One region of the Janthinobacterium sp. GL_088 genome, then DNA from elsewhere that is predicted to be linked to it. Evidence: predicted binding sites of a transcription regulator. Region 1 holds the regulator's gene; each other region holds the start of a gene.
What was found. Region 1 encodes sigma-54, which starts transcription at its own class of promoters, with help from an activator protein. Its sites were predicted from a motif close to TGGCANGNAANCTGCTTT; they were not measured.

Region 2: a site for sigma-54 is predicted at 2,192-2,209, ahead of prpB (methylisocitrate lyase). Genes of this name have one in related genera too.
Region 3: a site for sigma-54 is predicted at 6,754-6,771, ahead of AC3IQ7_RS27410 (pilin). Genes of this name have one in related genera too.

What each region holds. Positions count from the first base shown of each region.
Region 1 covers NZ_CM174453.1:802,422-812,951, forward strand. Annotated here, with positions in the region: gene lptC (LPS export ABC transporter periplasmic protein LptC) at 1-458, shown strand, start outside; gene lptA (lipopolysaccharide transport periplasmic protein LptA) at 484-1,065, shown strand; gene lptB (LPS export ABC transporter ATP-binding protein) at 1,065-1,820, shown strand; gene AC3IQ7_RS03580 (RNA polymerase factor sigma-54) at 1,825-3,303, shown strand; gene hpf (ribosome hibernation-promoting factor, HPF/YfiA family) at 3,373-3,735, shown strand; gene AC3IQ7_RS03590 (3-hydroxyisobutyryl-CoA hydrolase) at 3,871-4,956, shown strand; gene rapZ (RNase adapter RapZ) at 4,957-5,820, opposite strand; gene hprK (HPr(Ser) kinase/phosphatase) at 6,076-7,011, opposite strand; gene AC3IQ7_RS03605 (PTS sugar transporter subunit IIA) at 7,048-7,530, opposite strand; gene queF (NADPH-dependent 7-cyano-7-deazaguanine reductase QueF) at 7,874-8,716, opposite strand; gene ilvA (threonine ammonia-lyase, biosynthetic) at 8,795-10,330, opposite strand.
Region 2 covers NZ_CM174453.1:4,346,461-4,356,990, forward strand. Annotated here, with positions in the region: gene prpC (bifunctional 2-methylcitrate synthase/citrate synthase) at 7-1,161, opposite strand; gene prpB (methylisocitrate lyase) at 1,242-2,129, opposite strand; gene AC3IQ7_RS19380 (hypothetical protein) at 2,457-2,705, opposite strand; gene AC3IQ7_RS19385 (hypothetical protein) at 2,828-3,064, opposite strand; gene AC3IQ7_RS19390 (MBL fold metallo-hydrolase) at 3,231-4,088, shown strand; gene AC3IQ7_RS19395 (T6SS effector phospholipase Tle3 domain-containing protein) at 4,229-6,364, shown strand; gene AC3IQ7_RS19400 (hypothetical protein) at 6,495-7,823, shown strand; gene AC3IQ7_RS19405 (MFS transporter) at 7,946-9,403, shown strand; gene AC3IQ7_RS19410 (efflux RND transporter periplasmic adaptor subunit) at 9,400-10,530, shown strand, end outside.
Region 3 covers NZ_CM174453.1:6,126,133-6,136,662, reverse strand. Annotated here, with positions in the region: gene recA (recombinase RecA) at 237-1,340, shown strand; gene recX (recombination regulator RecX) at 1,476-1,931, shown strand; gene AC3IQ7_RS27430 (methyltransferase regulatory domain-containing protein) at 2,080-3,618, shown strand; gene AC3IQ7_RS27425 (DUF2889 domain-containing protein) at 3,897-4,457, shown strand; gene sucC (ADP-forming succinate--CoA ligase subunit beta) at 4,530-5,699, shown strand; gene sucD (succinate--CoA ligase subunit alpha) at 5,713-6,594, shown strand; gene AC3IQ7_RS27410 (pilin) at 6,808-7,272, shown strand; gene AC3IQ7_RS27405 (flagellar brake protein) at 7,294-8,016, opposite strand; gene AC3IQ7_RS27400 (DUF6713 family protein) at 8,180-8,560, shown strand; partial or broken gene AC3IQ7_RS27395 (cyclic pyranopterin monophosphate synthase MoaC) at 8,561-8,758, opposite strand; gene AC3IQ7_RS27390 (hypothetical protein) at 8,959-9,723, shown strand; gene AC3IQ7_RS27385 (GIY-YIG nuclease family protein) at 9,964-10,530, opposite strand, start outside.

The DNA.
Region 1 (10,530 bases):
TCATCACCAATTTCAGCCTGGTGCGCATGGACTTGACGGGTAAGCCCAGCTATATCGTGTCGGGCACCAAGCTCACGCATTATCCGCTGGACGATTCGTCCGATATCGACCAGCCTTTCGTGCGCAAGCTCACGCCAGGCATGCCGCCAATGAACATGAATGCGGAACTGGCGCATATCGACCAGGACAATACCCGGCTGCAACTGCACCGCAAGGTCGTGATCGACCGCGTGGCCAGTCCGAAGGCGCAGAACCTGACGGTCAAGACGGAAGCGCTGACGGTGTTCCCGGATGAGGAAAGAATGGAAACGGACGTGCCTGTCGATATCCTGACGGGCGCCTCGCGCATCAATGGCGTCGGCATGAAGGCGAATAACGCCACCGGCGTGGTGGAAGTGCAGAATGCGCTGCGCATGGTCCTCCCGCCGAAACCGCGCCCGGCCGCGGCGGCAAAATGACAGAATGAAACAAGGAAACCATACTATGAAGAACATCTTGCTGTTGACCGTATTGTCCCTGGCCATCATGGGCGGGGCGCATGCCGAGAAGGCCGATTCCGAGAAGGAAGCCGTCATCACGGCACGTAGCGGCCACGTCGATGACATCAAGCAGGTGCGCACCCTGACGGGCGACGTCGTGCTGGTCAAGGGTACCCTGACCATGAAGGCGGGCCGGGCCCTGATCACGGAAGACCCGCAAGGCTACCAGTTCATTACCTTCTGGGCCGACCCCGGCAAGCTCGCCACCTTCCGCCAGAAGCGCGATGGCGCGGGCGACCTGTGGGTGGAAGGCGAAGCGGAGCGCGTGGAATACGACAACAAGACGGAAGTGGTGAAACTGTTTTCCAGAGCCAAGCTGACGCGCCTGGAAGGCGCGAAAGTGACCGATGTGGCGAATGGCGCCTTCATCTCGTATGACAGCCGCAAGGAAGAATTCGCGATGGAAAATTCCAACAGCGGCACCAGCACCGCGGATGGCGGCAGCGTGCGCATGGTGATCCAGCCGAAGACCAAGGCGCCGGCAGCGGAGAAAGCGCCGGCCACGCCCGCGCCAGGAAAGAAATAATGGACAATACACGTTGCGGCAGCACCCTGATCGTTCGCGGTCTGCAAAAAACCTATGGCAAGCGGCAAGTCGTGCATGATGTTTCGCTGCAAGTCGAATGCGGCGAAGTGGTGGGTTTGCTGGGCCCGAACGGCGCCGGCAAGACCACATCGTTCTACATGATCGTCGGCCTGGTGCCGTCCGATGGCGGCAGCATCGATATCAGCGGCGTGGACATTTCCAGCCTGCCGATCCACCGCCGCGCGCAGATGGGCCTGTCCTACCTGCCGCAGGAAGCATCCGTCTTCCGCAAGCTGACGGTGGAAGACAATATCCGCGCCGTGCTGGAAATCCAGACCGTCGAAGGCCGTCCGCTGACGAAGGCCGAGATCGAGGAGCGGCTGGATAAATTGCTGGCTGACTTGCAGATTGAAAAGCTGCGCGAGAACCAGGCGCTGTCGCTGTCCGGTGGCGAACGCCGCCGCGTGGAAATTGCCCGTGCGCTGGCCACCGATCCCCGTTTCGTGCTGCTCGACGAGCCGTTCGCCGGCGTCGATCCGATCGCCGTGATCGAGATCCAGCGCATCGTGCGTTTCTTGAAGGAGCGCAATATCGGCGTGCTGATCACCGATCATAATGTGCGCGAGACGCTGGGTATTTGCGACCGTGCCTACATCATCAACCAGGGTTCGGTGCTGGCGTCGGGACGCCCCGACGACATCATCGCGAACGAGTCGGTACGCCGGGTCTATCTGGGCGAACACTTCCGCATGTAAGCCAATGAAACAATCATTGCAGCTGCGCACTTCGCAGCACCTGGCACTGACGCCGCAGTTGCAGCAATCGATACGCCTGTTGCAATTGTCTACCCTGGAATTGCACCAGGAATTAGAGCAATTGCTGACGGATAATCCCTTGCTTGAACGCCTCGACGATCCGCTCGACCGTTCGCTGCGCCTGCTGTCCGACGGGGCCTTGAGTTCCACGGCAGCGCCGGCCGAAGCGCCACCCCAGCCGCCAGGCCAGGACGCGCCCGCCGCGCCGGCCGAAGCGGAAACCTTTGATGGCGAGGCGGGCGACAGCCCGGCCGCCGCCGAGGGCGGCGACAGCGACTGGAGCGAGGCGAGCCGGGGCAAGGCGCCCGACGATGAAGATTCGCGTCCGCAACTGGAGGCCCATCACTGCACCCTGCGCGAGCACCTGATGGAGCAGATGCGCGTGACGGTGCTGGAATTGCGCGATCGCGCGCTGGTCGAGCTGATCATCGACGCGCTCGACGACAATGGCTACCTGGAAGAGTCGCTCGACGACATCCTGGCACGCCTGCCGGAAGAGCTGGAAATCGACACCGACGAGATGCGCACGGCTTTGTCGCTGCTGCAAAGTTTCGATCCGCCCGGCGTGGGCGCGCGCAATGCGTCCGAATGCCTGGCGCTGCAAATCAAGCGCTTGCCGCACATCGCCATGGTGACGCGGCGCATGGCCCTCGTCATCGTCGAAAAGCACCTGGCCTGGTTTGCCCAGCGCGATTTCAACAAGCTGAAAAAAGCCCTCGATTGCGACGATGAAGACTTGCGCGAGGCGCAGACGGTGATTCGCCAGTGCAATCCGCATCCGGGCGCCGTATTCGCCTCGGACGTCTCCGATTACGTGGTGCCCGACGTCGTCGTCAAGCGCGCGCGCAATGGCTGGCAAGTGACCCTGAACAACGACGTCATGCCGCGCCTGCGTGTCAACGCCATGTACGCCAACTTGCTCAAGCAGGGCAAGGGCGAGGGCGCCATGGGCGCACAGTTGCAGGAAGCCAAGTGGCTGATCAAGAATATGCGCCAGCGCTTCGACACGATCCTGCGCGTGGCACAGGCGATAGTAGAAAGACAAAAGAACTTTTTCTCGCATGGGGCCGTTGCCATGCGCCCCCTTGTGCTCCGTGAAATAGCTGATACACTGGGTTTACACGAGAGTACTATCTCGCGGGTAACAACTCAAAAGTACATGCTGACCCCGCACGGCATGTTCGAGTTGAAATATTTCTTTGGTAGCCACGTCGCCACCGAAGCGGGGGGCGAAGCGTCATCGACGGCGATACGGGCATTGATCGTGCAACTGACAGGAGCAGAAGACCCTAAAAATCCTTTATCCGACAGTAAGATTGCGGACATGCTGGGGGAACAAGGCATGGTGATTGCGCGACGTACTGTTGCCAAATACCGGGAAGCGTTGAAAATTCCGCCAGTGAGCCTGCGTAAGTGTTTGTAAGTTTTTTTCGGTTCCTCTGCGGGCCGGATAGGATGGACCGCACGAACCCGATCATCTTTAGGAGTGTGTATGAATCTCACCATCAGCGGACATCATCTCGAAGTGACACCAGCCATCCGTGAATACGTACAAACGAAGCTGGAGCGCGTGAAACGTCATTTCGATCAAGTCATCGATATCGCCGTGATTCTGACCGTGGATAACCTCAAAGAGAAAGAAAAACGTCAAAAGGCTGAAGTCAACCTGCGTTTGAGTGGCAAGACTGTCTATGTGGAAAGCTTGGCGCACGACCTGTACGCCGCGATCGATACCCTGATCGACAAGCTCGATAGGCAAGTGATGAAATACAAAACCAAAGTGCAAGGGCACGGTAAAGAGGCGATCAAGCATCTGCCAGACAACTCCGAGGAAGAAGCCGTCGTCGCCGTCTAAGGCCACCCGCTTCCAGCAGTTGTGATCAACTAAGGGCGCACATCTTGCGCCCTTTTTTGCGCCTGGACCTGTTGAACGCAATCTTCCCCGCGCAGGCGCTAGAATGTTTGCACTTTCACTTCTTTCCTGCCTGCCATGAGCGACTTCGTCCAGACCTCCATCCGCAACCGCACCGGGCACATCGTGCTCGACCGTCCGAAAGCCTTGAATTCCCTGTCGCTGGAGATGGTGCGCGCCCTGAGTGCGACCTTGCTGGCCTGGCGCGATGATCCGCACGTGGACGCCGTCGTGATCCGTTCCAGCAGCGAAAAAGCCCTGTGCGCCGGCGGCGACATCCGTTTCTTTTACGATGCGGGCCTGGCCACGCCGCAAGGCGGCAGCGCCCTGCTGGAAGATTTCTTTACGGAAGAATACGTGTTAAATCATGTGATTCATTTCTATCCGAAACCGTATATTGCCGTGATGGATGGCGTGGTGATGGGCGGCGGCATGGGCGTGGCGCAAGCCGGGCCCGGCAATCGCCTGCGCATCGTGACGGGCCGCACGCGCATGGCCATGCCGGAAGTCAATATCGGCCTGTTCCCTGACGTGGGCGGCAGTTATTTCCTGTCCCGCCTGGCCGGCCAGCTGGGCCTGTATCTGGGCTTGACGGGCCTGACGATCAACGCGGCCGATGCCCTGTACACGGGCCTGGCCGATGTCTACCTGCCCGAGGCGCAGATGGGGGCGCTGCTGGCCCTGTTCGACTCGACTCCGGGCGAGGCCTTGCCGGTAGCCATCAAGGCGCTGGCGGCACCGTTCCAGGCCGAGGCGGGGGTATCTCCGCTGGCCACGGCGCGTGCGGCGCTGGACCGTCATTTCAGTGCGGGTTCGGTGGCGACCATCATGGCCTCGCTGGCGCAGGACGACTGTGCGTTCGCCGCCAGGGCGCTGGCGGCCATGCGTTTGCGTTCGCCCTTGATGATGTCGGTCACCCTGGAATTGCTGCAGCGGGGCGTTCACCTGGGCGTGGCCGATTGCCTGCGCCTGGAGCGCACGGTGGTGCGCCATAATTTCGAGCATGGCGAAGTGCTCGAAGGCGTGCGCGCGCTGGTGGTCGACAAGGACAATGCGCCCCGTTGGAATCCTGCCAGCCTGGACGACGTCGACACGGCCATGGTGGCGCGCTTCTTTGTCCCCGTCTGGCCGGCGCAAGCGCATCCGCTGCGCCACCTCGACTAATCAAGCGCGCTCGCGATGGCGCAGCACGACTCTTTCGTTCGGGCCGAAATACTGCGCCAGCCGTTCCGCCATGTACACGGAGCGGTGCTGGCCGCCCGTGCAACCCAGGGCCACCGTCAGGTAGCTGCGGTTGTCGGACTTGAATGACGGCAACCATTTCTCGATGAAGGTGCGGATATCGGCCAGCAGTTCCAGCGCGCTCGGCTGCGCATCGAGGAAGGCGATCACGGGCGCGTCGCGTCCGTCGAGGGGACGCAGGGCCAGGTCGTAATAGGGATTTGGCAAGGCCCGCACGTCGAAGACGAAATCGGCGTCCAGCGGCACGCCCAGCTTGAAGGCGAACGATTCGAAGAACAGGGTCAGCGGCGCGCGCTCGGAGGCGACGATATCCTTGATCCAGGCGCGCAATTTATTGGCGCTCAGTTCCGACGTGTCGATCACATGGCCCAGCTGTTCGATGGCCGACAGGCGCTCGCGTTCTTCCGAAATGCACTCGATCAGGGTGCGGCGGCTGGCCGGATTCTGGTTCGGACGCAATTCATGCGACAGCGGATGGCTGCGCCGCGTTTCCGAGAAGCGCGCCACCAGCGAATGCGTGGTGGCCGTCAGGAACATGACCTTGACGTCATGCCCCTGGTCGCGCAGCAGGGCCACATTGTGCGGCAGGCTGGTCAGCGACTCGGCGCTGCGCGCATCGACGGCGACGGCCAGTTGCGGTGTACCTTCGTCGAGCAGGGTTTGCACCAGGCTGGGCAGCAAGGCCGGTGGCAGGTTGTCGACACAATAGTAGCCGGTATCTTCCAGCACATTGAGCGCGACGGATTTACCGGAGCCGGATATTCCGGTGATAAGGACGATATGCATACGCCGATCATACAATAAAGATCGGCGCTCTGCTCCGAAGGCAATTATCTTTACAAATTATTGCAATTATTGTTCGAGCATTGCTTGTATTTAATTGTTGCCATTGACGTCAATGTGGGGGTCAGACCCGTCGGGTCGGACCCCGGTAATTAATCGCCGCTCATTGCCAAACGTTGGTGCAGCAGGGAATTCACGCAGCACAGCTGCGTGCCTGCGTAACGGTTCGCCCTTGCAAGGGCGAACTCCTTAGCAACATTAATCGCCACTCATGGCGAGTCGTTGCCGCTCCATGAACTCCTGCAAGGTATCGATGCCGCGCAGCTGCAGAATCGTATTGCGCACGGCCGCTTCCAGCAGCACGGCGATGTTGCGGCCGGCGGCGACGGGGATGACGACCTTGCGCACGGGCAAGCCCAGCACGTCTTCCGTGGGGAACAGGAAGGGCAGGCGCTCGACTTCTTCTTCCAGCGCGTTGCGGCGCACGAGGTGCACGATCAGTTTCAGGCGCATCTTGCGGCGCACGGCCGTTTCGCCAAAGATGGCCTTGATGTCGAGTAAACCCAGTCCCCGCACTTCCAGCAGGTTTTGCAGCAGTGGCGGGCAGCGTCCTTCGATCATGTTCGGGGCGATGCGCGAGAACTCGACGGCGTCATCGGCCACCAGGCCGTGGCTGCGCGAGATCAGCTCCAGCCCCAGCTCGCTTTTGCCCAGGCCGGAATCGCCCGTGATCAGCACGCCCACGCCCAGCACGTCCATGAACACGCCATGCATGATGATGCGTTGCGCCAGTTTTTTCGACAGGTAGACGCGCAGGAAGTCGATCACTTGCGCGGCCGGCAGCGGCGTGGAGAACAGGGGAATGTTTTGCTCGTCGCAAATGGCGAGAATGTCGGGCGGCGTTTCCAGCCCCTGCGCGATGATCAGCGCGGGCGGACCGCCGGCGATCAGCTCGCCAATCACGTGGGTGCGCGTGTTGACCTTCAGGCGCTGGTAGTAATTGATTTCCTGGTGGCCAAAGACCTGGATGCGGCCCGGATGAATCAGGTTCAAGTGACCCACCTGGTCGGCGGCCGACGAGACGTCGCCCGAGATCAGGCGCTCGCCGCCGGGGAAGCCGGCGAACCAGCCCAGTTGCAGACTTTCACGATTATCGTCGTACAGGCGTTGTATCGTCAGCGGCGTTTGCAACATGGCAGTCTTCTTCAGGAGTGGAGGAATACCTGAAGTTTAACCCGCCGCTTGCAGGCTGGGTTGCCAATTGACGATGCGCGAATGCACGGATTTCGGTTCCGGATCCGTGGCCAGCGCCGTGCGGAAGGCATCGTCGGAAAACATTTCCGCGATTTCCGACAGGATTTCCAGATGTTGCTGGGTGACATGATCGGGAATCAGCAGGAAAAACAGCAGATTGACGGGCTTGCCATCGGGTGACTCGAACGGAATCGGCTCGGCCAGGCGCACGAAGGCACCCAGCGGCGATTTCAAAGTTTTGCTGCCCTTGACTCTGCCATGCGGCACGGCCACGCCATGGCCCAGGCCAGTCGAGCCCAGGCGTTCGCGGGCAAACAGATTGTCCGAGACGGTAGAGCGGGCGATGCCGTAATTGTTTTCGAAGATCAGGCCGGCTTGCTCGAAGGCGCGCTTTTTACTGGAGACTTCCAGGTCCAGCAGGACGTTTTCGAGGGATAATATTTTGCTAAGATTAGTCATGACACTCAATGAAATGGTGCAATGCGCAGAGGGCTTGCGAGCCGAATTATAGGCCTGTTTCGGCGGCCTGTAACGCCAATTCTCAACAGTATACGCCCGCTGCGGGCGCAGTGGGAGCTACAGCCCGCGTAGCCATCATTTTAGCAAAAAAATAACATCGGCGTGTATCGGCTATTTCCTGATTAAAAACACGCGGTGCGCCGGTTTTTCCGCCGCCGAATGCCGATTTTCCGATTTTTCAGCGTCTTTGACATGCTCTGCGGCACTACTGCAACGTTGTTTTAAAACACAGCCAACATTCCTGTTGGCATGGTTTTGTGGTGTTGCGCGGTGTTACCCAATGTTACTGGCGCGCATTGCGCAGATTGCCCGGCATCGTACCCGTACTGAAATTGCTGCGCCAGGGATTGATATCGAGCCCGCCGCGGCGCGTATAGCGCGCATACACGGACAGTTTTTGCGGCTTGCACTGACGCAAGATATCGACAAAGATGCGCTCCACGCATTGCTCGTGGAATTCGTTATGCTCGCGGAAACCGATCAGGTAGCGCAACAGGCTTTCCTGGTCGATCTGCGGTCCCGCATATTCGATCTGCACGCTGCCCCAGTCGGGCTGGCCCGTCACCAGGCAATTCGATTTGAGCAAGTGCGAAACGAGTTTTTCTTCCACGGGCGCATCATCGAACGCCGCCTTCAAGAGCTGCGGCGAGGGCGTGTATTGCGTGATTTCCAGATCCAGGCGGTCCAGCAGTACGCCGTCGAATTCGCCCATTTTCAGCTTGCCGAAATCGTCCTGCAAGGTCAGTTCCACTTGCACGGGCGCGCCGAAGCCGTTCGATAAATCCTGCTTGAGCAGGGCCAGCAGCGCATCTGCGCTGTCCAGCTTGGTCTGGTTGAACGAGTTCAGATACAGCTTGAACGATTTCGATTCGATGATGTTGGGCGAATCGGCCGGCGCGCTGACCTTGGCAATGGCCACCTGCGGCTTGCCGCGCTGGTTCAGCCACGACAATTCATACGCATTCCAGATATCGAGGCCAAAGAAGGGTAGCGTACCGCGCAGTTCCAGCTCGTCGCGCTTGCCCTGGCGTGGAATCGGAAACAGCAGTTCCGGCGCGTAATCGGTGCGGTAGGCGGAGCTTTTGCCCAGGGGAGACAGTTCGGCGAGGTCGTTGGTGGTGGTCATGGTCGTGTGGCGTGAATTCAGTCAAGCACGCATGGTAGCCTATTTCACCCCAGTGCAATACCGGGGTGAATTCGCTATTTAGCCCAAGAACAGTTTGTAGACGGGATTGCTGCTCTCATCCCAGTAACGGTAGCCCAGGGTATCGAGGAAGCGGGCGAATTCTCCCATCTCGTCGGGCGGCACTTGCAAGCCGATCAGGATGCGGCCCACGTCGCCGCCCTGGCTGCGGTAATGACAAAGTGAAATATTCCAGTTCGGCGCCATGCTGTCGAGGAAGCGCATCAGCGCACCCGGGCGCTCGGGGAATTCAAAGCGGTACAGCAGCTCGTCCTGCGCCAGCCGGCTCTTGCCGCCCACCAGGTGGCGGATATGCGACTTGGCCAGTTCGTCGTGGGTCAGGTCCAGGGTCTTGAATTCGTGTTCCTCGAAGGTCTTGGCCAGGACGCTCGACTCATGCCGGTCGGCAATTTGAATGCCGACGAACACGTGCGCGGCTTTTTCATCGCTGATGCGATAGTTAAATTCCGTCACGTTGCGCGCGCCGATGAGCGAGCAGAAGCGCTTGAAGCTGCCCCGCTGTTCGCGCATGGTGACGGCAAACACGGCTTCGCGGAACTCGCCCAGTTCGGCCCGCTCGGCGACGAAGCGCAAACGGTCGAAATTCATGTTCGCGCCGCTGGCGATGGTGACCAGGGTTTCATTGTTGACAGGATGCTTGGTCAGGCTGGCCCGTTCCACATAGGCTTTGGCGCCGGCGATGGCCAGGGCGCCCGATGGTTCCAGGATGGAGCGCGTATCCGTGAACACATCCTTGATGGCGGCGCAGATGGCGTCCGTGTCGACCGTAATGATTTCATCGACATACGCCTGCACCAGGCGGAAGGTTTCCTCGCCGGCCAGGCGCACGGCCGTGCCGTCTGCAAACAGGCCCACGTCGTTCAGGGTCACGCGCTCGCCCGCTTTCAGCGAGCGGGCCATGGCGTTCGAATCGACGCTTTGCACGCCGATGATCTTGATGTCGGGGCGAATCTGTTTCACATAGGCGGCAATGCCGGCGATCAAGCCGCCGCCGCCGATGGGAGCGAAGATGGCGTGGATGGGGCCGGCGTGCTGGCGCAGGATTTCCATGCCGATCGTGCCCTGGCCGGCGATCACGTCCGGGTCGTCGAACGGGTGCACGAAGGTCAGCTTCTGTTCCTTTTCCAGGGTCAGCGCATGGTTGTAGGCATCCGTGTAGGACTCGCCGTGCAGTACCACTTCCACGTTCACGCCGCCGCGTCCCTTGACCGCCTCGACTTTCACCAGCGGCGTGGTGGTCGGCATGACGATGACGGCGCGGCAACCCATGCGCGCGGCCGACAGAGCCACGCCCTGGGCATGGTTGCCGGCCGAGGCGCAAATCACGCCGCGCTTGCGTTCCGCTTCGCTCAGCTTGGACATCTTGTTGTAGGCGCCACGAATCTTGAAACTGAACACGCTTTGCATGTCTTCGCGCTTGAAGTAAATCTGGTTGTTCAGGCGCTGCGACAGGGCAGGGGCCAGTTCCAGCGGCGTTTCGGTAGCGACGTCATAGACGCGGGCGGTCAGGATTTTCTTGAGGTAGTCGATGTTCATAGTCTGCAAGCAAGTGATTCTGGGCCAGAAAGGGTCTGGAGCGTGTCGGGCGATAGCGGCGGCGCCGCGGCGGATAGCCTGGCGACAATAATGCTCTGTGGAACTACGGGCGGGTATGCCTTTGCCTGCCAGCGCGGATTGTGCGGCGCGCAAGCTGCTCTTCATTATAATGGAGAGCCTTACTGCATCGCGAAGTGTTC
Region 2 (10,530 bases), 2.9 Mb from region 1:
TACTCATTATTTGCGGTCCTTGATCGGCACGAATTCCAGATCTTCCGGGCCCACGTAGTTGGCGCTCGGGCGGATGATCTTGTTGTCGATGCGCTGCTCGATGATGTGGGCAGCCCAGCCCGAAGTGCGCGAAATGACGAACAGCGGCGTGAACATCGCCGTCGGCACGCCCATCATGTGGTACGACACGGCCGAGAACCAGTCCAGGTTCGGGAACATGTTCTTGATTTCCCACATGACCGATTCCAGGCGCTCGGCGATGTCGAACATTTTCGTGGAGCCGGCTTCCTGCGACAGCGAACGCGCCACTTCCTTGATGACGACGTTGCGCGGGTCGGAGATCGTGTAGACGGGGTGGCCGAAACCGATCACCACTTCCTTGTTGGCCACGCGCTCGCGGATATCCGCTTCCGCTTCATCGGGGTTGTCATAGCGTTTCTGGATATCCAGCGCCACTTCGTTTGCGCCGCCGTGTTTCGGGCCGCGCAGCGCGCCGATGGCGCCCGTGATGGCCGAGTGGATGTCCGAACCCGTGCCGGCGATGACGCGGCTGGTGAAGGTCGAGGCGTTGAATTCGTGTTCCGCGTACAGGATCAGCGATGTGTGCATGGCCTTTTCCCACGACGCCGACGGTTTTTCGCCATGCAGCAGGTGCAGGAAGTGGCCGCCGATCGAGTCGTCGTCCGTTTCCACTTCGATGCGCTTGCCGTTATGGCTGTAGTGGTACCAGTACAGCAACATGGAGCCGAACGACGCCATCAGGCGGTCGGCGATGTCGCGCGCGCCCGGCGCGTTATGGTCGTCTTTTTCCGGCAGGGTGCAGCCCAGCACGGACACGCCCGTGCGCATCACGTCCATCGGGTGGGCGGCGGCCGGCAGCGCTTCCAGCGCCAGCTTCACGGCCGACGGCAAGCCGCGCAGCGATTTCAATTTGGCCTTGTAGCCTTTCAGTTCGGCGGACGTCGGCAGCTTGCCGTGCACCAGCAGATAGGCGATTTCCTCGAACTCGCAGCTGTCGGCCACGTCCAGGATGTCATAGCCGCGGTAATGCAAATCGTTGCCGGTCTTGCCGACCGAGCACAGCGCCGTGTTGCCGGCGGTGACGCCGGACAGGGCGACGGATTTTTTAGGCTTGAAAGTGGCGGCTTGCGGTGCGTTCATTGATTTCTCCAAAAATTGACTAGTCTCGGTTGCGTCACTGCGGGGCCGGCATGCGGCCCCTGCTTCTTGCTTATTTCTGCTTATTTCTTTTGCGCGGCGAACAGCGCATCGAGCTTTTGCTCGAAGTCGTGGTAATTGATCGATTCATACAGCTCCATGCGCGTCTGCATGGTGTCGACGACATTCTTTTGCGTGCCGTCGCGGCGCAGCGCCTGGTACACGTTTTCCGCCGCCTTGTTCATGGCGCGGAAGGCGGACAGCGGATACAAGGCCAGGCCCACGTGCGCGCTGCGCAATTCGTCCAGCGTGAACAGCGGCGTGGAACCGAATTCCGTGATGTTGGCCAAAATCGGCACGTTGACGGCCTTGGCGAAGGTGGCGTACATGTCCAGATCCGTGATGGCTTCCGGGAAGATCATGTCGGCGCCCGCTTCGACGCAGGCGACGGCGCGTTCCAACGCCGCTTCCAGGCCATCGACGGCCAGCGCATCGGTGCGCGCCATGATGACGAAATTCGGGTCCGTGCGCGCATCGACGGCGGCCTTGATGCGGTCGACCATTTCTTCCTTGCTCACGATTTCCTTGCCAGGACGGTGACCGCAGCGCTTGGCGCCCACCTGGTCTTCAATATGCAGGCCGGCCGCGCCGAACTTGATCATCGATTTCACCGTGCGCGCCACGTTGAAGGCGGACGAACCGAAGCCCGTGTCGGCGTCGACCAGCAGCGGCAGGTCGCACACGTCAGTGATGCGGCGGATATCGGTCAGCACGTCGTCCAGGCTGGAAATGCCCAGGTCGGGCAAACCCAGCGAGCCGGCCGCGACGCCGCCGCCGGACAGGTAGATAGCCTTGTAGCCGGCACGCTTGGCCAGCAAGGCGTGGTTGGCGTTGATGGCGCCGACGACTTGCAACGGGGATTCTTCCTGGACGGCCTTGCGGAATGCGGCACCTGCTGAGTATTGAGTCATGTGTTCACCTTATGGGTTTCGGATGGTCCCGAATGTTTCACGGAGTGGCTATGAGCATGGGTATTGCAAATGCCGTGCCAGGACCCTTCGACCAGAGGAAAAACCCGTTGTTGCAGAGCGAAAAGGCGAGCAAACGGCTGTAGCGGCCACGCAGCGTGGCTGTCACGCGAGGGAACAGCGATGTCCGTTTGGCGTCAACAATGTTTCATAATTGTTTCAAAAAATTCATTTTGAAACATTGAATGAAACATGCAACAGGCAGAAAAAGAGCGGGAATAAAAAAAACAGCCGGCGAGCGCCGGCTGAGAGTGATATTTCGAAGTAAAACTAGGCCAGCCTAACCAGCGGATTGGCGATGATATTGTCGATCTGGCGCACGGCTTCTTCGCAGGCGGCGGCAATCGCGCCGTCCTCGTCGTCGCGCACGAATTGCATGGTCGAGCCTTCGAATACTTCCAGGCCTTCCGCGGTGGCGCGTTCGATATCGCAACTGGCCGACCATTTGCCATCGGTGGTGGGCACGGCCAGGGGAACGATTTCCCAGCCTTTATAGTGAATTTTAGAACTGCTATCCATGGGGTGCCTCCTTCGTGACTGACTCAATAGTGGAAATCGTAGCATGAAGCGCGACTGGCAGCGACGTGTTTCACGCGCCAGCCGTAGTCCGCTCACTTTCGGGCTAAACGATTTACGCTGGCTCAAGGGCGCAGCAGATTATCCACTTCCGTCTTCGCTACTTCCAGGCCAGCCGTGCAAGCCGTCTCGGGGGCCGCGTAACCGCCCAGGGTGCGGCTGCGCGTGATCGCCTGCGCCTGCGGCTCGCCCTCACGCTGCAGGCGGTAGGTAAAATCCCATAAATCGTCGTTATCCTTTTGCGGGGTCACGGAAATCGTAAAACCGCGGTACTGTTCGCTGCGTGCAGTGATATCGTTCATGAATTCCTCCTTGGAAGAATGAGGTTACCATGCAGCAAGCGTCAGGGTGCGCACGACTGTGACGGGCGCTTATCTGTTTTTCGCATGTTAAATGTCCATTTTCAGCATTTTTTTAGCGAACTCTGGCGATATAATGCCCTTCCCTTGCCCGTCCCTTGCCGCCGTGATGACTCCACAAATCCAAGCTTTCTTCGACCCCGCCACCGCCACCGTCACCTACGTTGTGTATGAGGCCGATGGCCGCGACTGCGCCATCATCGATTCCGTGCTCGACTACGATCCCAAGGCGGGCCGCACGTCCACCGCTTCGGCCGACAAGGTGATCGCCTTCGTGTGCGAACACGGCTTGCAGTGCCGCTGGCTGCTGGAAACCCATGCGCATGCCGACCACCTTTCCGCCGCGCCCTACCTGCAGCAGCAGCTGGGCGGCGACGTGGCCATCGGCGCCGCCATCCAGACGGTGCAGCAGGCGTTCGCGGCCGTCTACCACCAGGATGACGCCAGGGCCGACGGCTCGCAATTCGACCAGCTGTTCGCGCCCGACCAGGTGTTTCATATCGGCAAGCTGGAAGTGCGCGCGCTGCACGTGCCCGGCCACACGCCGGCCGACCTGGCGTACCAGATCGGCGACGCCGTCTTTGTCGGCGACACCCTGTTCATGCCGGACGTGGGCTCGGCCCGCTGCGATTTTCCCGGCGGTTCCGCTGCCCTGCTGTACCGCTCCGCGCAGCGCTTGCTGTCGCTGCCGCCGCAAACGCGGCTGTTCATGTGCCACGACTACCCGCCCAATGGCCGCGAGGCGCGCTGGGAAGTGACGGTGGCGGAACAGCGCGCAGGCAACATCCACTTGCGCGACGGCATCACGGAAGACCAATTCGTGGCCATGCGCACCAGCCGCGATGCCACCCTCGACATGCCGACCTTGATCCTGCCCGCCATCCAGGTCAACATCAATGCGGGCAAGCTGCCCGAGCCGGAAGACAACGGCGTGCGTTACCTCAAAATACCGCTGAACGCGATCTGATTTCCCCGGCAATCCCCGCCCCTCGCAACTCCTTTCTTGACACCACGCAAGTCCTACCTCAGGCAATCCACATACAGTGCAGATTGCCTGAGTTCACTTTGGCGCCGCCTTTTCCTGCTTAACGCTGACGGAGCGCCCGCATGTCGCCCGACCCTACGCTCGATAGCAATTGCATCCTGCTCGCCGAAGCCGAAGGCACGACCTTGTTCAGCCATGCGCTGCTCAAGGCCGTCACGCGCTTGCCGCGTCCCGGCATCATCATCTTCGTGCACGGCGTCAATTCCGACGGTGAATGGTATGAGCAGGCGGAACAAGGCCTGTGCGAAGGCCTGAATGCCCGCCTGAAACGCCGCGATGAGGACCTGGCAATCCCCGGCCCGGCCGCCGGGCAGATGCTGGCCGCCACTTACGCACCCGAATTAACGGATGACGGCTTCCTCAATCCCAAGCGCAATGCCACCACCTTCCTGCAAGCGGACGACGCCAATTCGCCCGTGATGCGCTTTCGCTGGGACTACAAGGCCAACGGCGAGGAATTGCAGGCGTTTGGCGACGGCATCTATCTCAACGAAAAGAATTACTGGGGCGGCGGACCGTTCGCCAACGGCTGCAGCGCCCTGCCTGATCTGTGGGGCAAGGGTTTGTCGGAAGAACTGTTCCTGTGGATGCATATCCAGCACATGAACCCGACGAATGACCGGCAAGTGTATGCCTGTCCGCCACGCCCGTATTTTGTGTTCGCCGCCTGGCGCCTGGCGCGGCTCGTGCAATCGATCAGGACGTGCCAGCACGACGCGCCCGTCACCATCGTCTGCCATAGCCAGGGCAATATGGTGGCTATGGCGGCCGCCTTTCTCGGCGAGACGCTGGGCGCTTCCGCCGTGGCCGACTGTTACGTACTGTGCAACCCGCCCTACAGCCTGCTCAACAGCAATTTCACGGAAAACTGGGTCAGCGGCCATTTGACGGATGAGCACGGCAACACGGGCCGGCAAAAGTATGCGGCGCGCACGCAAACCTTGAAAACGTTTTTCAACATCCTGCGCACCCGCTCGGCAATGCAGCAGGATGCCGCCTTTGTCGACGAGTGCAGTGCCAATCGCAAGCCTGAACGCAAGGATAGCTATACGGCCGCGTTCGACCGCGCAGACTATGGCTTGCAGGACTCTACCTATGGCAGGGTCACCCTGTATTTCAATCCGCACGACCAGGTGATTTCCGCCACGCCCGTGCAAGGCATAGGCTGGCGCGGCATGTCGGCACAGGAAATTGCCGATACGGGCGGCGACGGCGTCTTCACCCAGCGCGTGTTTGCGCAAAACCACCTTGTCGGCCAGGAAAATGAAAAGGACTACGATATCTGGCAGCGCAATGGCCAGCCATTGACGCCGGACAGCCTCGATTTCTGGCACCCGCGTTCACTTGTCGCCGAGTACTCGATCAAAAAGGGCATGCGGGCCGGCAAAGGCATCGGGCGCAAGATACTGACCTTTTTGTTCGCGCCCATCGCCATCGTGCTTTCCAAAGCAGCCGGCACGCGCATCAACGCCCTGCCGCCCAAGTCCTGGCGGCTGCCGATGAAGGCGCCCAAGCTGCCCGAGGCATTCCTGCCGCACTCGAAGCGCTTTGCCGACATCAGCGACCAGTTTGACGAAGGCTGCGATGCCCCGGCCGACTCCCTGCACATAGACCGCGCCGCCGAAGCCGATGGCGCGTATGCGCCCTACCGTTCCCAGGGCAAGGGCGATGCGCAAACCGAGGCGGCGCTGCGCTATGAACAGAACGCCATGCTGCGCATGCAGGCCAGGCGCGACGGCTTGGTCGAAAAAGGCAAGCCTGTGACGGCGGTGGACAAGCCGGAGGAGGCTAGCAAGGAATTCAATGCCTGGCGCAAGCAGGAAATTCAGAACTACCTGGCTGCCAACATCGACACCCACGCCACCGATCACTCGACCATCATGACCAATCCCGAGCATGCGCAAAAGGCACTGGCGTATGACGTGGCGGTGGGGGTGTGCACGATCAGGCAGGAGGCGTTGCGCGAATTAAGGGTCGCGGCGGATTGGCAAATACTAAGGGGACTGGAGAATACCGACAAAAACAAAGAATTTTTCGAGTACTACAACAAGGGGAAATTTAAAGGAGTACCTCTATTTGAATGGGCAAATGATAAAGATAGCCCCGCCAAAAAACCAGAAAGCATCGTTGACGAGCGCCAGAATGCCAGGCCTGCCGACATTTCCACCAACTTTGCGCTGAGGACCGACGGTGCGTAAGTTCATTGCCACGCCGCGCCAGCGACTGGCTTGGGCGCTCGCCGCATCTCTCATTGTCATTTGCCTTGCGCTCTGGCTCAACTGGTCAAGCTATGCAGGTCACCAGACTATCCATTCACCTGGAGAACTCATGAAACAGTTCCTTGCGCTACCCATGCTCGCCGCTTTCTCCCTATTTACGCTATTGACGGCCTGCGCCGTGCAGCCTGCGCAGAAAGAAGACGCTCTCCCAGCAAGCACGGCCCACGTTCCCTTCCGAGCGCAAGTGGTGGGTCTGCAGTGGCTCAATCCGCTGCAGCGGCTCGACTATCCGACCGAGTGGCAGCTGCTATGGACGTTGGGATTGGCCAAGCCCAACGAAAATGACGATATGGTCAGGACGGATCCCAGGGGCTTCAGCACCTTGCAGGCCGTCGCCCCCATTGCTCACGATATCAATGGCAGGGAAACGTTCAAGGGTTACCACCATAAGTATTTACAAGAACTGATGAGCAATTTCCACGATATCTATTTTTCCAGCCCCACCTACTTCTACCACGTCTACCCCAAGGATCAAAAACAGAACTGGCGCGAACTGGCCGGCATCCGCGTGGAGTATGCCCTGCCTGAAGGGAAATTCGATCCGCCAGAAGTTCACCAGACAATAAAAGATGAAATTATCAGCAACTTCGACATCGGCAACACCCACTTCCCCACCCTCTGGACCCGCGCCACCCCACCCGATGTGCGCATCACCCTGGGCGGCAACAATGCAGGCTTCATCTCGCTGCAAGCCGCGCTGGCCTACCTGGAAGCGCATCCGCAGCAAACCGTATGGGTCATGAACTGGGATGCGCCGAGCCGGCCGAAAACCATGCAGATCAATGAAAACCTGGCGCTGCTGGTGCTGGCCGGCCCTGATTACAAAACGGAGCGGGCGGCGCTGGCGTGGATAGGCTATCCGGCCACGAAAAATGTGGCCGATTTTGAACTGAGCAAGGACCAGCCGCCGCGCGCCGTGCAGGCCTGGCAGGCGCTATTTGCCGAAGCGGCGCGCCAGGGCGGCAAGACGGAGACCGATATTGGCTACGTCATCCACGACGCCAACCAGACCTTGCTCACCTCCTCCGATCGCCTGGGCCAGCTGGCGCAGGCGCTGACGCTGGAAATACCCAACTTCGACTTCCTGCCGCAGACTTTCAATACGCCGGTCTTGCTGGGTGAAATGGGCGCCGGCACGGCGCTGACCAACGTGGCCTTGGGCATCGCCCATGCGAACCACGTCGGCAAACCCGTGCTGGTGGCCGGCACCAGCGATCCTGCCAGCGTCACGGGCGTGCTGGTGTCGCCGCCGGACAAGGTACGGCCCATCAATCACGACAAGCCTTGGTTCCGCGCGCGCGGCGAAAACCATGCGTATTTGCCGTGGTGGGGCATCCGTCACGATACGGCGGACGATATGCAGGGTTACTCAGATTGAAGTCCGAAGGCAATGCTCCTCACATGGCGTCAAACGCAATAACACAATGCAAATGATGCGTCTTCCGCCATGCCAGATCCCTCAGTACCATGTGGTGACCCTATTCGAGGATCCGCCACGCCATGCAACCACCTTCAAAACCCGCGCTACCCGACCAGCAAGCCACCGAAGCCGGTAGCGCCACGCGCCCCGTGCGCGGCGCGCTTGCCTGCCTGTCGCTGGCGATGCTGTTGCCCGCGCTGGGCACCAGTATCGCCAACGTGGGCTTGCCCGACATGGCGAGAGCACTGCAGGCGCCGTTCCAGGATGTGCAATGGATCGTGCTCGCGTATCTGCTGGCCATCACCGCCCTGATCGTCAGCGTGGGCCGCCTTGGCGACATGGTCGGCCGGCGCCGCCTGCTGCTGGCCGGCATCGCGCTGTTTGCCCTTGCTTCCATCCTGTGTGCCCTGGCGCCCACCTTGTGGCTGCTGGTTGCCGCGCGCGCCCTGCAGGGACTTGGCGCCTCCGTCATGATGGCGCTGACCATGGCCTTCGTCGGCAGTACCGTGCCCAAGGCCAGGACGGGCAGCGCCATGGGCCTGCTCGGCACCATGTCCGCCGTCGGCACCACGCTTGGCCCCGCGCTGGGCGGCCTGCTGATCGCGCGCTTCGGCTGGCCAGCCATTTTCCTCGTCAACGTGCCGCTGGCCGGCGTGGCGTTGCTGCTGGCCTGGCGCTACCTGCCGGCGGACCAGCGCGGCACCAACGCCAGACGGCCCGTCTTCGACCATCGCGGCACCGTGCTGCTGGCGCTGACCCTGGGTGCCTATGCGCTGGCCATGACCCTGGGCCGCGGCCATTTCGGCGCGCGCAACGTGGCGCTGCTGCTGGCCGCCTGCGTGGGCGCCATCCTGTTCGTCCGCGTCGAACTGAAGGCGCCGGCGCCGCTGATACGCCTGGCCATGCTGCGCGCGCCAGTGCTCAGCGCCGGCCTGGCGACCAGCATGCTGGTTTCGACGGTAATGATGTCCACCCTGGTGGTCGGCCCCTTCTATCTGGCGCGCGGCCTGGGCCTGGGCACGGCCGCCACCGGCATGGTACTGGCAGCCGGACCGCTGGTGGCGGCGTTCTGCGGCGTGCCGTCCGGCTGGCTGGTGGACCGCTACGGCGCGCAGCGCATGGGCGGCGCGGGCCTGTGCGGCGCAGCCGGCGCCTGCCTGGCACTGGCCCTGCTGCCCGCCAGCCTGGGCATTGCCGGCTATGTCGTCCCGATCATGCTGCTCACAGCCAGCTATGCACTGTTCCAGGCAGCCAACAATACGGCCGTGATGGGCGATATCGTTCCCGAGCAGCGCGGCGTCATCTCCGGCATGCTCAATCTGTCGCGCAATCTGGGCCTCGTCACGGGCGCCTCCGTGATGGGCGCCGTCTTCGCTGCCGGCATCAGCGATATCGCCAGTGCTCCGCCAGCCGCCATGATCGGCGGCATGCACGCCACCTTTGGCGTGGCCAGCGCGCTGGTGCTCGCCGCGCTGGCCATTTTCGCGCTCGGCCGCGCCCTGGCCAAGCCACCCACGCCTTCTGGAGACCCCGCATGATGCGCCATCGTCCGATCCCGTCCCTGCCCGTCCCGCTGTTACTGCTGCTGGCCCTGGCCTGCAACGCCACGTTATCCGGCTGCGGCCGTTCCCAGGCCGCGCCTGGCGGCCCGCCGCCCAAGCCCACCGTGTCCGTGGCGCTGCCCGAATCGTCGATGGTGCAGGCGACCCTCGACTACACGGGCCGCATCGAACCGTCGCAGCGCGTGGAAGTGCGCTCGCGCGTGTCGGGCTATTTGCAGCAGATCACCTTTCGCGATGGCCAGCAGGTCAAGGCCGGCGATGCGCTGTTCGTCATCGACCCGCGCCCCTTCGCGGCGGCGCGCGACCGTGCCCGGGCCGGCCTGGCCCAGGCCAATGCACGCAGCAAGCTGGCCACGGCCCAGTTCGAGCGCAGCAGCCGGCTGCAGCAAACGGGCGCAGCCAGCACCGAGGAGCTGGAACGGGCGCGCGGCGAACTGGAAGGCGCGCAGGCGGCCGTCATGCTGAGCCAGGCCGAATTACGCAGCGCCGAACTGGAACTGTCTTTTACCACCATGCGCGCGCCCATCGCCGGCACCGTGTCGGACCGCCGCGTCGATGTCGGCAACTACGTGGCCGGCGGCGCGGCGCAAAGCGGCATACTGACCACCATCGTCGCGCACAGCCCCGTGCGCGCCATGGTCGACCTGTCGGAAGCGGATTTCCAGCGCCTGCGCCAGCAAAGCAAACTGCCATCGAAGGTGCTACTGGCATTCGACGGCGGCGGCCCCGCGCAGGATGCCAGCGTGGACTTTGTCGACAACGAAATCAGCGCCCGCTCGGGCACCGTGCGCCTGCGCGCCAGCCTGGCCAACGCCGACCGCGCCATCATGCCGGGCAGCTTTGCGCGCGTGCGCATCCCCGTCGGCGCGGCGCAGGAGCGCCTGCTGGTGCCCGACGCCGCCATACTCAGCGACCAGAACAAAAAGATGGTGTTCGTCGTGGACGCGGCGGGCAAGGTGGCGCCGCGCAAACTGGCACTGGGCGGCCTGCGGGGCGACAAGCAGATCGTGCTGTCCGGCCTCGGACCGCACGATAAAGTCATCGTCTCCGGCGCGGCCAAGGTGCGCCCGGGCGACCAAGTGCTGGTGGCCGCTGCGCGCGCC
Region 3 (10,530 bases), 1.1 Mb from region 1:
GCGGCGGTAGAAGTTTGTATTGTGTTTCATTTTCCGCAAGGTGGCGAGTTTTTGTGAGAAACCAGGCTTGTATTGATCTGTTTCAAAACAAATCCACGTTCCGCTTGCATTGATCACTGTTTTTTTATACAGTACTGTCTGTGTAAAGAATTTAACCCACTGGCGCTATCGCAGGCTGCACGGTTCACGTAGATGCGTCTCGTGAATCCGCACCTGTAGAACGGCTGAAAGAACATATGGACGATAAAAAAGCTGTAGTACCCGCATCGGAAAAAGCCAAGGCGCTCGCCGCCGCACTGGCGCAGATCGAGAAGCAGTTTGGCAAAGGTTCGGTCATGCGCATGGATGCCAGCGCGGCGATCGAAGAAGTGCAAGTCGTGTCGACCGGTTCGCTCGGCCTCGATATCGCGCTGGGCGTGGGCGGCTTGCCGCGCGGCCGCGTGGTGGAGATCTATGGTCCGGAATCGTCGGGTAAAACCACCCTGACCCTGCAAACCATTGCTGAAATGCAAAAACTGGGCGGCACTTGCGCCTTTATCGATGCCGAGCACGCGCTGGACGTCGGTTACGCGCAAAAGCTGGGCGTGAACTTGCATGAATTGCTGATCTCGCAACCGGACACGGGCGAGCAGGCGCTGGAAATCTGCGACGCCCTCGTGCGTTCGGGCAGCGTCGACCTCGTCGTCATCGACTCCGTAGCCGCACTGACGCCACGCGCCGAGATCGAAGGCGACATGGGCGACTCCCTGCCAGGCCTGCAAGCACGCCTGATGTCGCAAGCTCTGCGCAAGCTGACCGGTTCGATCAACCGCACGAATACCCTGGTCATCTTCATCAACCAGATCCGCATGAAGATCGGCGTGATGTTCGGCAGCCCGGAAACGACCACCGGCGGCAATGCGCTGAAATTCTACGCCTCCGTGCGCCTGGATATCCGCCGCACCGGCTCGATCAAGTCCGGCGATGAAGTGATCGGCAATGAAACCAAGGTCAAGGTCGTCAAGAACAAGATCGCGCCACCGTTCAAGGAAGCGCACTTCGACATCCTGTATGGCGCCGGCACCTCGCGCGAAGGCGAAATCCTGGACCTGGGTTCGGATGCCAAGATCGTGGAAAAATCCGGTTCGTGGTATAGCTACAACGGCGAACGCATCGGCCAGGGCAAGGACAATGCCCGCGCCTTCCTGCAAGAGCGTCCGGCGCTGGCCCGTGAGATCGAAAACAAGGTCCGCGCGTCGCTGGGCGTGCGCGAACTGCCGCCGCTGGCCGCTGAAAAGCCGGAAAAAGCCGATAAAGCCGCCGACAAGGCTGCCAAGGCAGAAGCCAAGGCTGCCGAGTAAGCTGCCGTCAGCCACCATTCGCACTGGCGGATGGTGTCTGGCAAGGTGTGACCATGATCGCCGTCCCGCGCTGTTGCGCCGGGCGGCGATTGTGTTTGGGGGCTGTGATCGTGGAATGAAAGACAAGGTGGGTGTATGGCCGCAGTACAACTAAGCCTGAAGGGCAGGGCGCTCCGCTTTTTGTCGATGCGCGAGCATAGCCGCATGGAATTGCGGCGCAAGCTGCAGCGCCATGCGCAGGAGGGTGATGACGTGGAAGCCTTGCTCGACAGCCTGGAGCAAGCCAACTGGCTGTCGCAGGAGCGCTTTTCCGAGTCGCTGATCCACCGCCGCTCGGCCCGCTTCGGGAATAGCCGCATCATGGCCGAATTGCAAAGCCATGGCATAGCCGGCGAGGCGCTGCAGGAACTCAAGGCAGGCCTGGCCGAAGGCGAGACCGCACGCGCCTGCGAAGTGTGGCGCCGCAAATTTGGTGAAGTGGCGCAAGATGCCGAGCAACGCAACAAGCAGATGCGTTTTTTGATGCAGCGCGGCTTTTCGCAGCGCGCCGTGCAGGTGGCCTTGAAGGGGCTGGACCCCGACGAGGAATAAGGCTGGCCATGGCGGCCCCGTCGTGCCGCCATGAACTGCGCTCCCAAACGCCATCTGTTTCCCGTATGGCGACGCCGCGCGATCGGGTATGCTGGCGCTCGAACGCTGTGCGATGCGCGCGGCACCACTGATCGTGACAGGATGCAAGATGAGCAACTGGAATGCCGGCTATATGGCCGAAATCGCCTATACCTATGGCTATTACGAAGAATTGAATCCGTTGCGCCTGCGGCTGCCCCTGCTGGCCGCCGGCCTTGCCTTGCCGGCCAGCGGCACGGCTTGCGAGTTGGGCTTTGGCCAGGGCATCAGCGCCAACATCCATGCGGCGGCGTCCGCCACGCGCTGGTATGGCAATGATTTCAATCCTTCCCAGGCCGCCTTCGCGCAGGAGCTGGCCAGCGCGGCCGGCGCCGGAGCGCAGTTCACGGACGAATCGTTCGCGCAGTTTTGCTGCCGCGACGACTTGCCCGATTTCGACTTTATCTGCCTGCACGGGATCTGGAGCTGGGTCTCGGCGGACAATCGCGCGCTGATCGTCGACTTCCTGCGGCGCAAGCTGAAAGTCGGCGGCGTCGTCTTCATCAGTTACAACACGCAGCCAGGCTGGGCCGCCATGATGCCGATGCGCGACCTGATGGCCGAACATAGCCGCGTCATGAGTGCGCCGGGCCAGGGCGTGCTGGCCAGAGTCGCTGGCGCCATCGATTTCGTCGACAGGATGATCGCCGCGCAACCGCGCTTCCTGGAGGCCAACCCGCTCCTGGCGGACCGCATCGACAAGCTCAAGGCGATGGATGGACATTATCTTGCCCATGAGTATTTCAATGCCGACTGGCAGCCGATGGCCTTTTCCAGCGTCGCGGCCATGCTGGGCGAGGCCAAGCTCGAGTTTGCCGCGTCCGCCACCTATACCGCTCTGGTCGACATGCTGAACCTGACGGCCGAGCACCAGCAATTCCTGGCCGAGATACCCGATCCCATCTTCCGCGAGACGACACGCGCTTTCCTCGTCAACGAGCAATTCCGCAAGGATTACTGGGTCAAGGGCGCGCGCAGGCTGACGCCGCTCGCCCAGGCCAGCGCCTTGCGGGCCGTGCGCGTGATGCTGGCCGTGCCGCGCGACGAAGTGGTGTTGAGCGTGCATGGCGTGCTGGGCGACGCCGATATGGATGAGCGCGTGTATGCACCCGTGCTCGATGCCATGGCCGACCATCGCGTCTACACGATAGGCGAGCTGGAGCAGCAACTGGCGGGCAGCGAAGCCAACCTGGCTGCCTTGCTGCAGATCATGCTGGTGCTGGTCAGCAAGGGTAGCGTGCTGGCTGTCCAGGACGAGGCCGACATCGCCGTGGCGCGGCCGCAGTCGGCGCGCCTGAATGCGCACCTGCTGGAACAGGCGCTGGCAAGAACCGATTTGAACATTCTCGCCAGTCCCCTGACGGGCAGCGGCGTGGCTGTACCGCATTTACAACAGCTATTCCTGTGGGCGAAACTGCAAGGTTGTTCAACGCCGCAAGAATGGGTGCGCGCGACATGGCCGGTGTTGCTGCGCTTGAACCAGTTGGTGACGAAGGACGGGCAGCCCTTGTTGACGGAAGAGGAAAACCTGGCCGAACTGCTGGCGCACGCACAGCATTTCTCTGCGCGGAACTTGCCCATTTTGCGCATACTGGGCGTGACAGACTGAGGCGCGGCGCCGGCCAGGTTGTCGGTGCCTGCCTACCTGCTTCCGGGTTATTTGCATTGTGAATGTTTGTCATTCATTTTGCGATTTTCATTGATAATTTGCGGCGGGCGGCCAGACCAATAAATAATTATGTTGCGGCGCAACTAGCGCCCTGTGTGCTACACTTTTAGGGTTTTTGCGGCGCCGCAGGTGCGGTTGCTGTTCGTAGAAGCTGCGAACAGAGTGCTTTAGGCACATGGCTGCTTACTAATTATGGCCGCGCAAGCGGCATCGGTCTTATGCCCCTGTCAACTCCCGTATCCCGGCGCGCCCTACGGCACTCCCGCGTTATCGACGTCCAAGCGTATGTGCGCGACGACGGCCTGTGGGATATTGACGCCCGTATCACCGATATCAAAAGCTATGACGCGACCCTGGCTTCCGGCCCCCGTCCCGCCGGCGCCCCTCTGCATGACCTCCATTTACGCATTACCGTCGATCGCGAACTGACCATTGTCGAGGCCGAAGCTGCCTCCGATGCCGTGCCCTATCCCGGTTTTTGCGATACCATCGGCCCCGCTTACAGGGCGCTGATCGGTCTGAATCTATTGAAGAATTTCCGCCGCGACTTGAAACAGCGCCTGGCGGGAATCGCTGGCTGTACCCATTTGACCGAACTGGCGCAAGTCTTGCCGACTGCGACGGTTCAGGCATTTGCCGGCGATGTCTGGTCGACCCGCGACGGTGCGAATGCTGACTTATCGCATGAAAAGCCGTTTCAACTCGACAAATGCCACGCCCTGCGCACCGATGGCGGGGCGGTGGCACAGTATTACCCGCGCTGGGTAGCCAAGCCGTGACCCCGGCGCTTTCCTGTTTTTTTTGCACCACTAACCGTATTTTTACACATCAGTATCAGAAGGGAAGCCAGCATGAAAATCCATGAGTATCAAGCCAAAGAAATCCTCCGGCAGCACGGAGTGACGGTACCACGCGGTATCCCGTGCATGTCCGTCGAAGAGGCAGTCAAGGCTGCGGAAACCCTGGGCGGCCCGGTGTGGGTCGTCAAGGCACAGATCCACGCAGGTGGCCGCGGCAAGGGCGGCGGCGTGAAAGTGGCAAAATCGATCGAACAGGTCAAGGAATACGCTGACCAGATCATGGGCATGCAGCTGATCACGCATCAGACCAGCGCCGAAGGCCAGAAAGTCAACCGCCTGCTGGTAGAAGAAGGCGCCGACATCAAACAAGAACTGTACGTTTCGCTGGTCACCGACCGCGTTACCCAGAAAATCGTCCTGATGGCGTCGTCCGAAGGCGGCATGGACATCGAAGAAGTGGCCGAGAGCCACCCAGAGAAGATCCACCACGTCACCATCGATCCAGGCACCGGCCTGACCGATGCCCAGGCAGACGACATCGCCGCCAAAATCGGCGTGCCTGCCGGCTCCATCGCCGACGCGCGCGTCAACCTGCAAGGCCTGTACAAAGCGTACTGGGAAACCGACTGCTCGCTGGCCGAGATCAACCCGCTGATCGTTACCGGCAGCGGCAAAGTCATCGCCCTGGACGCCAAGTTCAACTTTGACCCGAACGCCCTGTTCCGTCATCCGGAAATCGTCGCCCTGCGCGATCTGGACGAAGAAGATCCAGCTGAAATCGAAGCGTCGAAATTCGACCTGGCCTATATCTCGCTCGACGGCAACATCGGTTGCCTGGTGAACGGTGCCGGCCTGGCCATGGCTACCATGGACACGATTAAACTGTTCGGCGGCGAGCCAGCCAACTTCCTGGACGTCGGCGGCGGCGCCACGGCAGAAAAAGTGACCGAAGCGTTCAAGATCATGCTGAAAAACCCAGGCCTGAAAGCCATCCTGGTGAACATTTTCGGCGGCATCATGCGTTGCGACGTGATCGCTGAAGGCGTGATCGCCGCAGTGAAAGCCGTCTCGCTGAACGTGCCACTGGTCGTGCGCATGAAGGGCACCAACGAAGACCTGGGCAAAAAGATGCTGGCCGATTCCGGTCTGCCTATCATCGCAGCCGACACCATGGAAGATGCAGCCAAGAGCGTCGTTGCCGCTGCTGCCGGTCAAGCTTAATTAAGGAATCAACATGTCCATTCTGATCAATAAAGATACCAAAGTCGTTACCCAAGGGATCACCGGCAAGACCGGCCAGTTCCACACCCGCGGTTGCCGCGACTACGCGAACGGCAAAGCTGCCTTCGTGGCAGGCGTGAACCCGAAGAAAGCCGGCGAAGATTTCGAAGGCATTCCTATTTTCGCTAACGTGACCGAAGCGAAAAAAGAAACCGGCGCCAACGTTTCCGTGATCTACGTACCGCCAGCAGGCGCGGCAGCGGCGATCTGGGAAGCTGTCGAAGCTGAAATGGATCTGGCCATTTGCATCACCGAAGGCATTCCTGTGCGTGACATGATGGCTCTGAAAGACCGCATGGCTAAAGCCAACAGCAAAACCTTGCTGCTGGGCCCTAACTGCCCAGGCCTGATCACGCCAGACGAAATCAAGATCGGCATCATGCCAGGTCACATCCACAAGAAGGGCCGTATCGGCGTGGTGTCGCGTTCGGGTACCCTGACCTATGAAGCAGTGGGTCAGCTGACCGCACTGGGCCTGGGCCAATCGTCGGCAGTCGGCATCGGCGGCGACCCGATCAACGGTCTGAAGCACATCGACATCATGAAGATGTTCAATGATGATCCAGATACCGACGCGGTCATCATGATCGGCGAAATCGGTGGTCCAGACGAAGCCAACGCGGCTTATTGGATCAAAGACAACATGAAAAAACCGGTCGTTGGCTTCATCGCTGGCGTGACGGCTCCTCCAGGCAAGCGCATGGGCCACGCCGGCGCGCTGATCTCGGGCGGTGCCGATACGGCACAAGCCAAGCTGGAAATCATGGAAGCTTGCGGCATCACCGTGACCAAAAACCCGTCGGAAATGGCGCGTCTGCTGAAAGCCATGCTGTAATTTCAGCCTGGTCACCGCAGTGCAAAAAAGGAGCTTCGGCTCCTTTTTTTTATCCGCAAGACAGGCCGATTCCCGGCCTGGGGGGACGGTGCTGGTCCGAACCTGCCCAAAAGTGTCGCTTTTCTTTCCACGTGTGCTGCCGCTGCCCGGGCGCGCCGCTGGCATGGCGCTTGCAACGTATCTGGCGTGAGCAATGCACCATGGGAGGATACGATGCGCGCGCAAAGCGGATTTACCCTGATAGAACTGATGATCGTGGTGGCTATCGCCGGCATCCTGGCGGCCGTGGCCATTCCCCAGTATGGCGACTACACGATGCGGGCCAAGGTCAGCAATGTGCTGGCGGCCGCTGCCCCCTTGAAAACGGCCGTGGCCCTGTGCGTGCAGGAAAACGGCGGGCTGGCTACCACCTGCAGCACGTCCACCCAGGCCGTACCCAGCGCCATCCCCGTGTTCAGTGCCACGCGCGAAGTGGCCAGTGCCAAGGTCGATAAAGGCAATATCGAGCTGACCCTGGCGGGCAATATGGGCAGCGGCATGGGCGGCCAGACGGTGAACATGGAGTTGCAGATTGGCACCAGCAGCCTGAGCTGGTTTAACAGCACCAGCGTGACGAATGCTGCAGCCAAGGAAGCCATTACCAGGAACAATATTCCGAAGGTGGTGGCGACGCAGTGAGCGGCGCCTGCCGCGCCAGTGTCAGACGATTTTTTGCCGGTCCGCGATCAGCGCTTCATAGGTGAGGTTTTGCAGCAGGGTGTAGTGGGTCGGTTCCAGGTCGATGAATTGCACGCCATACGTATAGATTTCCGCCACCTCGGCGGCATTGCCATTCGACGGCTTGCCCACGCTGACGTTCTGGATGCGGGCGCGCGTATTGACGCGCATCTGATGCTTGTTCGGCTGCACCAGCAGGGTAAAGCTCAGGGCCACGCCTTCGTCGTCCGGCGTGAGCATGCTGGGCGCTTCGATCAGCGCGCCCGAAACGCTGAGGTTGACGATGAACACGGGCACGGCTGCCACGTCGCGGTAGCTCAGCTGCGCCGGAATGTCCACTTTCACGCGCATGGCCGTGCGCAGGCTGGTGCCCTGGATGGCGTCGGGAAAGCTCAGGTGGACATAATTGAGCGGGCGGCCGAAGATACGCAGCACGCTGCAGGAAAACGAGCAGACGGTGACGCCGGAAAACACGCGGATGGTCAGCTTGTCGCCCTCGTTGAGCACGATGGACGCGCCGTTTTCCATGGGAATCTTGACGATCAAATACTCGTCTTTGACATAGCCGATCAGGGTCGAGAAATGCTGGATGGGTTTGATGGTGCGATGCGTGATGAACTGGATGCGTCCACCCACCTGCAGATTCATGGCCTCGAAGTCGAAGTCCTGGAGCTTGTTTTCCGCGGCGGGCTTGTTGCTTGTCATGCGATGCTCATCTGGATATGGTCGACTCGCAGTATGCATGATTTCTTGATGAAAAAGCATTTATATCAATGAAATTCATATTGGCATCGAAAAATGCCAGGTGCACGTGGCGCCGCGCGGTGCAGGCTTTACAATTGCATCAATATTGACGAATGTAAATCCTATGCCGCGCAGCTACTTCTGGACCATGTTGTTCCTGATCCTGCATCAAATCGATGCTGCCTACTGGAAAGAGTGGGAGATGTTCCATCTGCCGGGCGGCGTCCAGGGTTTCCTGGTGTTTAACCTGGCGGCCATTGCCCTGGTGCTGGTGGGCTACAAGCACGTGTTGCTGTCCACCGCGCGGGCACCTTTTTATGCGAGCTGCTGCGCTGGCCTGGGCGTGGCCACCTTCCTGATCCATACCGGCTTTGCGCTGGCAGGACAGGAGCAATTCCACTTGCCGCTGTCCAAGGCCATCATCGCGCTGTGCCTGTCCGGCGGCGCCTGGCTAGTGTACGATTTGCGCCGCTTCCAGGAGCGGCTGGCGCGCCAGGCACAATAATTACACCTCGGCGTGCCAATCGCCCGATTTGCCGCCATGCTTTTCCAGCACGCGCACGTTGGTCATGACCATGCCCCGGTCGACGGCCTTGCACATGTCGTAGATGGTCAGCAAACCGATCTGTACTGATGTCAGCGCTTCCATTTCCACGCCCGTCTTGCCCGTGGTGTCGACCTGGGCGCGGCAGTGCACGCTGTTGGTATCGTGGCTGAGAAATCTCGTTCTTGTCCCACAAGTGGGACAAAATTGGGACAGGATTTTTGCCCTGTCTGGGTCTAGTTTACGGGCTTACTCATCAAGGAGCAACCCCATAGTATTTCTGGTGTCGACTGTTATCGTTTGCAGCAGCACAACGAAGCCTCTACACTGCAAACGTATTTTAATACTTGGGCGAGACGATGAAATATGCATTGCTGAACGGCGCTCCTGTCGAAGCTAAATGGGCAGCTGAACTATCTGACGAAGCGTTTGCGAAAGTACGGACACAGTTTAGTTGCCTCGATTGTAAAGCTAGTGCCTACCTGAACAAAGGTTCGCCGCACCAAGGAGCCTACTTCGCATCGAAGAACCATGCTGACGACTGTGAAGAGGCGTATCAGGGTGACAGCGGAAGTGATGCCGCCTTAGTCGAAGCGAACACTATAGTGATTGTACTTGGAGGTAGTAGGGAATCCTTGAACGAGCTAAACACAACGAAGGATGTAAGCTCTCGCCGTCGAACAACTATATCTAAAGGAAACGAGGCTACGAGTATTCCGGCAAGACGTGGTGTAGATGCCGTACTGCAAGAGCTCCTTGTTAACCCCGAATTTGCTACCTCTTCAAAAAAGATCGTTGTCGGAAAAGTGGAAACCTTAGCCTCTGAATTTTTCGTCCCCTTCCTTCAGTTAGGTCGGCAACACACTGATCGTGTCATTGGCGTATGGGGCGAAGCTTTCTCTTTTCGCGAGCTAACCTCAATTGCTTTTCTGAATCGAGGTGACGGAAAGGTTGATATTCGAATACCTCAGTCGGTCTTTTCACAGCTGAAAAAGGAATATAATTGCACTTCAGATAACCAGTTAAATGGTGCTAAGTTCTTATTGATCGGTACTTTTAATTTCCTACTGGAATGTCACATCTCAGATGTCAAGGAAATTGCGCTTCAGAAAGCGAATATGTAAACGGAACGGTCACATTTGCTTTTGGCTGCGAAGTCGGCTTGTACCCTCCGTCTTCTAAGCTTAGGGTCACAGGTTCGATTCCTGTTGGGTAGGCCAATAAAATCAAAGACTTACGGAATTTGTTCCTGCTCTTACTGGTGTTTTCACGTTATTTTCATGCGCATGTAGGGTTGGTGTAGGATTTTATGTCTCCCACTTCCCTGTATGCGAGGTCGTACGGTTTCAAGCCGGAAATTATCCTCAGCTGTCTATTTGAGCATGCTGCCAAGTCTTCGCGAGAGCTAGAACATAGGACGCATTGAAACTAATGTCCTGGTAGGTCGACGTCTGAAACGAAATGGTTTCTGAAAGGTGGGCAAGTAGGGCGGTAATGCTTGCCTCACCCTCGCGTCGCGGTGCCTTTGATGAGCCGGGGACGAATTCCAAGAAGCATCCGTTGACTTCAACGTTAAAGGGAGTTCTCCGCGCGGTGGTTGCCGTAGTTTTTCCGTGCATCTGCCTTGCGAACGCAAACGGTGTTTCAATGCATCGGAGAGCGGGATTTGCAATGCCGGGAAGACATTTTGGTTCGTGGCGTAATTCTGGGCCACTGCTCTCCAGCGCAATGGAAGCTGGTGATGAACTCTTGTTTGCGCTGCGCCCATTCCAGGGCGGCGCCAAGGCTTGAATAAGGCTATCCTCCATGCCCGCAGCTAGATTTACAGGAAACTCTCCATGGTGCTGTGTTGCCAGCGCAAAGAGGGCAAAAATCTCGACTTTTGCGCCAGACGAAAGTGTGACGATAATGTTTCGATTGTTTTTTGCGTT